DNA from 2 places in the Waltera sp. genome. Region 2 is predicted to be linked to the other one. Evidence: predicted binding sites of a transcription regulator. Region 2 holds the regulator's gene; the other holds the start of a gene.
The links. The regulator Rex, encoded in region 2, represses fermentation and respiration genes when NADH is low (regulators of the CRP and FNR family bind a similar motif). The targets are predictions, from matches to a motif close to ATTGTTAANTANTTAACAAT.
Positions count from the first base shown of each region.

Region 1: ACLTOH_RS11025 (4Fe-4S dicluster domain-containing protein) is a predicted target of Rex. The motif match lies at 1,666-1,685, and genes of this name have one in related genera.

Region 1 is NZ_JBKVQF010000019.1:20,781-23,973, forward strand. Features, by position in the region: T-box leader at 1-222, shown strand, start outside; gene tyrS (tyrosine--tRNA ligase) at 320-1,543, shown strand; gene ACLTOH_RS11025 (4Fe-4S dicluster domain-containing protein) at 1,710-3,193, shown strand, end outside.
Region 2 is NZ_JBKVQF010000002.1:31,036-34,228, forward strand. Features, by position in the region: gene ACLTOH_RS01200 (NAD(P)H-hydrate dehydratase) at 1-198, opposite strand, end outside; gene ACLTOH_RS01205 (hypothetical protein) at 200-838, opposite strand; gene ACLTOH_RS01210 (redox-sensing transcriptional repressor Rex) at 995-1,636, opposite strand; gene ACLTOH_RS01215 (ABC-F family ATP-binding cassette domain-containing protein) at 1,775-3,193, shown strand, end outside.

The sequences.
Region 1 (3,193 bases), on a different contig from region 2:
GCCGGTCGGTGAGAGGCGCACAGAAGCAGAGCAGGAATACATCCCGGAGCAGCCGGTGGAAAGAGAAGGATCAGTAGATTTTATGAGAGGATCCCGAACGAGTAGATCAGGACGGCAGGCACCGATATCGGCCGAAGTATTGATAGATACTTACTGAGCTGTCAGATGTGAGTCTGGCTGGAACATTAGGTGGTAACACGAGTGATTAAGCTCGTCCTTTTGAAAAAGGGGCGGGCTTTTTTAGTGCCTTTGGAGCCGATTCCCCCAAAATGTAAAAAAGGTATACAGAGTAAAAAGAACCCAAAAAGGAGAAGAGAAAATGACAGTATTTGACGAATTAAAAGCAAGAGGACTGCTGGCACAGCTGACAGATGAAGAGGAGATCAAGGAACTGATCAATAACGGAAAGGCTACCTTCTATATCGGTTTTGATCCTACTGCAGACAGTCTTCACGTGGGGCATTTCATGGCCCTGTGCCTGATGAAGAGAATGCAGATGGCAGGCAACAAGCCCATCGCTCTGATCGGTGGAGGAACTGCGATGATCGGTGATCCCTCCGGCAGAAGCGATATGCGTACCATGATGACCAAGGAGACCATTCAGCATAACGTAGACTGCTTCAAGAAGCAGATGAGCCGTTTTATTGATTTCAGTGACGGCAAGGCACTGATGGTCAACAATGCGGACTGGCTGTTGAACCTGAATTACGTGGAACTGTTGAGAGACGTGGGAGCACATTTCAGTGTCAACCGTATGCTGACCGCAGAGTGCTACAAGCAGAGAATGGAGAAGGGCTTAAGCTTTCTTGAATTCAACTACATGATCATGCAGAGCTTTGACTTCCTGACCTTATATCAGAAATACGGCTGTAACATGCAGTTCGGCGGTGACGACCAGTGGAGCAACATGCTGGGTGGTACGGAACTGATCCGCAGAAAGCTGGGCAAGGATGCTTACGCCATGACCATTACCCTGCTGTTGAATTCCGAGGGCAAGAAGATGGGTAAGACCCAGAAGGGTGCCGTATGGCTGGATCCCAACAAGACCACTCCCTTCGAGTTCTACCAGTACTGGAGAAACGTAGCAGATGCCGATGTTCTGAAGTGCCTGCGAATGCTGACCTTCCTGCCCTTAGAGCAGATCGATGAGATGGACAAATGGGAAGGCAGCCAGCTGAATCAGGCGAAGGAGATTCTGGCATACGAACTGACCAATCTGGTACATGGCGAGGAAGAGGCTAAGAAGGCACAGGAGAGTGCAAGAGCACTGTTTACCGGTGGCAATGCTGCAGAGATGCCTACCAGCGAGCTGACAGAGGCTGATTTTGTGGATGGTAAGATCGATATTCTCGGTGTTCTGGTAAAATCCGGTTTGTCTGCATCCCGCAGTGAAGCAAGACGTGCTGTAGAACAGGGCGGTGTTGTCGTAGCGGATGAGAAAGTTACCGATGTAAAGACTACTTACGCTCCCGAGCAGTTTGATGGAGAGGGCCTGGTAGTCCGCAGAGGTAAGAAGAACTTCAAGAGAGTCGTTATGAAGTAATAAAAGATAAGAATAACAGAAAATTCTAAGGATGGGATCTTTCACGTAAAAACGGTGTGAGATCCCATTTTTATTGATATTTTTCTTGCATTTATGGATATGATATGGTTTAATATGGTTAGTGTGTTAAAAAAATATCAAAAGGCGGTAATGTGATATGAGCAGCATGAGAGGGATCGATACTCCGGTAAGACAGCGGAGAAGAAGGGTGTTTAAGGAAGTGGCCAATCTGGCTTACAATTCCAAGAATCTGAAGGATGATATGGAGGCGCTGCCTTATAAGATCGTAGACTATGAAGAGTCGGAGTTTTGGGAGAGCGTCTATCGTGACAGAGCGATCATCCGTGAGCGCATCCGTCTGGCCATGGGTATGAGCTTACGCCCGGAGAACCGCGAGCATCCCGGACATCTGACACAGGGACTTGAAGAGAGCAATATTGATGAAAAATATTATGAACCCCCTCTGATGCAGGTCATTCCTTCGGCATGCAATGCCTGCCCGGAGAACCGTTACGAGGTGACCAGCTCCTGTATGGGATGTCTGGCGCATCCCTGTCAGAGTGTCTGTCCCAAGGGCGCGATCTCTATGAAAAACGGCAAGTCTGTTATTGATCAGGAGAAATGCATTAAGTGCGGAAAATGTCGTGAAATCTGCCCTTATGATGCAATTTGTCATAAAGAGCGTCCCTGTAAGGCTGCCTGCGGTATTGGAGCCATTACATCTGACCATGTGGGAAGAGCTGTAATCGACAATGAGAAATGTGTATCCTGTGGTCAGTGTATGGTAAGCTGCCCCTTTGGTGCCATTGCTGACAAGTCCCAGATCTTCCAGCTGATCCGTGCCATGCAGTCCGGCCGCACGATCATTGCACAGGTGGCACCTGCTTTTGCTGGACAGTTTGGTCCCAAGGTAACGCCGGAGATGTTCAAGACAGCACTGAAGGAACTGGGATTTGCGGATGTATATGAAACTGCTCTGGGTGCGGATATGGGATGTATGGCGGAAGCAGAGCATTATGTAAAGGAAGTAGCCACAGGTAAGCAACAGTTTGCGCTGACTTCCTGCTGTCCTTCCTGGTCCGTGATGGCGAAGAATCTGTTCCCGGAGACCATTGACAAGATCAGCAACGAGCTGACTCCTATGGTAGCCACCGCCCGTCTGATCAAACAGGAGCATCCGGATGCTTCCGTGGTATTCATCGGACCCTGTGCTTCCAAGAAGCTGGAAGCCAGCAGACGTACCGTTCGATCCGATGTGGACTTTGTCATCACTTTTGAAGAACTTACCGGTATGTTCGAGGCCAAGGGAATTCTGCTGGACGAGATCAAGGCCATGGACGAGATGAAGGATGCCACCTCCGCCGGAAGAGGTTATGGTGTGGCAGGCGGCGTTGCCAATGCCATCAAGGACTGCATCGAGAAATACTATCCCGGTACACCGGTCAATATCCAGCATGCGGAGAGCCTGGCAGAATGTAAGAAAGCCTTGCTCCTTGCCAAGGCCGGCAAGATGAACGGTTGCCTGATCGAGGGCATGGCCTGCCCCGGAGGCTGTATCGCCGGAGCCGGCACCAACATCGCCATCCCCGTAGCTGCCAGAGCCGTGGACAAGTTCAAGAACGAAGCTGAGAAGAAAGTGCCTGATGAAAG
Region 2 (3,193 bases):
ACCGTCTCCTCCGTTATTTCCCATACCAGCAAAAATGAGCACTTTTGTCCGTTCCTTCACGGCATCAAAGCGCTCTTTCAGAAAATCCTCCGCAGCCAGAGCCGCTCTTTCCATCAGAACCGGCCCCGGGATGCCGAGGTACTCTATGGTATTTTTATCGTATTGCTTCATTTCCTGTGCAGTTACCAGATATCTCATACTATTTTTGCTCCGGATTATATTTCATGTCAAACAGATTGACCACTTCTGCACCAAAAATATCATGCATGTAGTTGTAGATCTCCTGATTCTGCTGTTCCATCTGCTGTTTTTCGATCAGACGTTTTTTCAGTTCGATACGGATCGCACCCACCCACTCCGCAGTCTCTTTGATCTGTTTGTCATTATCCTTCATAATATCATAGCAGCAGTCCATAGTAAACATCATAAGCTGAAGATTTATTCTTTCGATCTCTCTGGGGATATCTTTTAACTCATCTTCGTATGCTTCCAGCTTCTCATTGCATTCCTCGATCAGGCGCTTATGATCCTCGATCTGTTTGTTCAGCTTACTGTTTTCGCCCTGCTGTTCCGCCTCATCCACCATAGGAACGATTTCTTTCATCAGCTTCTTTTTCAGATTCCGGATATCCTTCGACTCGGTATTGAGCTTACCTTGTCGTTTCAACAGCTGATTCAGGGCATCTTCCGTTTCTTTTAGCGGAACGGAACCGGTCTTATTCAACAACCGATACCATTTATTATCCAGGGTGAGTACGGGCAGATGCTTTCCCGTCAATGCATTTTTGAAAGCAGCCTGTCGGTCCTGTGCATTTTCTTCTGCGTTACCGTTGCCCATAATATCACTCCTTTGATGCCTTACTTCATGTTGTATTATTTCTCGGTGCGCTGAAATTCATAAAAGCGGCTGCTTCGCATCCGTCATCGCCTTGCGACTTTTCCTTTTATTCATTTTCAGACACTCCGCCTATGAAATAAGCAATCATACGCTTGCTTATTTCATGTCTGAACTGTAACGGTTAATATTATAGGATAGCTTCATTAAGCTGTCGGACAGATGCACGTTCTCCACCTGAATTCCCTCGGGAACATTCAGATCCACATGAGCGAAATTCCAGATAGCACGGATCCCGTTAGCCACCAGCTTATCTGCCACTTCCACAGCACTGGTCTTGGGAATCGTCAGTACAGCGATATCGATGTCCTTCTCCCGGATAAAGGATTCCAGCTGATCCATGGGCATGACCTTCACACCGCGGACATCCTTACCCACTAGTTCCGGGTTCGCATCGAACATTCCCTTGAAGATAAATCCACGACGCTCGAAGTTCATATAATTGCCCAGCGCTCTTCCCAGATTGCCGGCTCCAATGATGACGAAATTATGCTGCTTATCCAGTCCTAAGATCTTACCGATCTCACGATACAGAGATTCTACATTATATCCATAGCCCTGCTGGCCGAAACCGCCGAAATTATTAAAATCCTGACGTATCTGGGATGCGGTCACCTTCATCAGTCCGGAAAGTTCCTGCGAAGAGATGCGTTCCACACCTTCATCCTTCAATTCCCCCAAATATCGAAAGTATCTGGGCAGTCTGCCAATCACAGCCTGTGAAATTTCTTTTACTTCCAATACTTTCACCTCCGTTTTTTTTAGTATACACCATATGTTAAAAACTTGTCAATGAATTGACAGGTTTTCTTCTTTTCGTTACAATGAAATTTAAAAAGCCCGGTCTCCGTGGGCTGGAAATAAAGGATACTTACTACCATGATATTATCTTGTCAGAATATTTCAAAAGCATTTGTAGAAAATCAGGTATTGAAAAATGTCTCTTTTCATATAGAGGATCATGAAAAAGCTGCCATCGTGGGCATCAACGGTGCCGGGAAAACGACACTGCTCCGCATCATCGTAGGGGAAATGACTCCCGATGACGGGCAGGTGGTTCTGGCGAGGGACAAGACCCTGGGATACCTTGCACAGAACAGCACTGTGGACACCTCTCACACCATTTACGAGGAACTGTTATCTGTCAAGGCGGATCTGCTGCGCCTGGAGGAAAAGATCCGGGAATGCGAAAACAATATGAAGCATGCCGAAGGAGATGCGCTGGAAGACCTGATGAAGCAGTACACCTCTCTCACCCATGCTTTCGAGACCGGCGGCGGCTATCTCTACCGCAGTGAGCTGGTCGGTGTGTTAAAGGGACTGGGATTTACCGAAGATGAATTCTCCAAGCCGGTTGCCACACTCTCCGGCGGTCAGAAGACCCGTGTGGCGTTAGGACGGCTTCTGTTACAGAACCCTGATCTCATCATCCTGGACGAGCCGACGAACCACTTAGATATGAATTCCATCGCCTGGCTGGAGACTTATCTGTTGAATTACAAGGGAGCCGTTCTCATCGTCTCCCACGACCGGTATTTTCTGGACCGGATCGCCGGGAAAGTCATCGAGATCGACCAGTCCAAGGCTACAACCTTTATGGGCAATTACTCCGATTATGCCGTAAAAAAGGAACAGCTGCGCGTTGCTGCCTGGAATGCCTATATGAACCAGCAGCGTGAGATCAAACATCAGGAAGAGGTCATCGAAAAATTAAAATCCTTCAACCGGGAAAAGTCCATCAAACGGGCGGAAAGCCGTGAGAAAATGCTGGACAAGATCGAGGTCATCGAAAAACCCTCCGAGGTCCGCACGGATATGAAGCTGACACTGACGCCCCGGATCTTAAGTGGCAATGATGTGCTGACTGTGGAGCATCTGTCCAAAAGCTTTGATTCCCATAAGCTTTTTACCGATGTTAATTTCGAGATCAAGCGCGGCGAACACGTGGCGATCATCGGTGATAATGGCAGCGGCAAGACCACTCTGCTTAAGATCTTAAATGGTCTCGTTCCTGCCGATCAGGGCACCTTCCGATTAGGTTCCAATGTGGAGATCGGCTATTACGATCAGGAGCATCATGTCCTGCACAGTGACAAGACATTGTTCGAAGAGATCTCCGACGATTATCCCTACCTGAACAATACCCAGATCCGCAATGTGCTGGCGGCTTTCCTCTTCACCGGGGAGGATGTTTTCAAGCGTATCAGTGATCTGAGTGGCGGCGAGCGCGGTCGTGTATCTCTCGCCAAGCTGGTACTCTCCAACGCAAACTTCCTCATCCTGGATGAGCCGACGAAC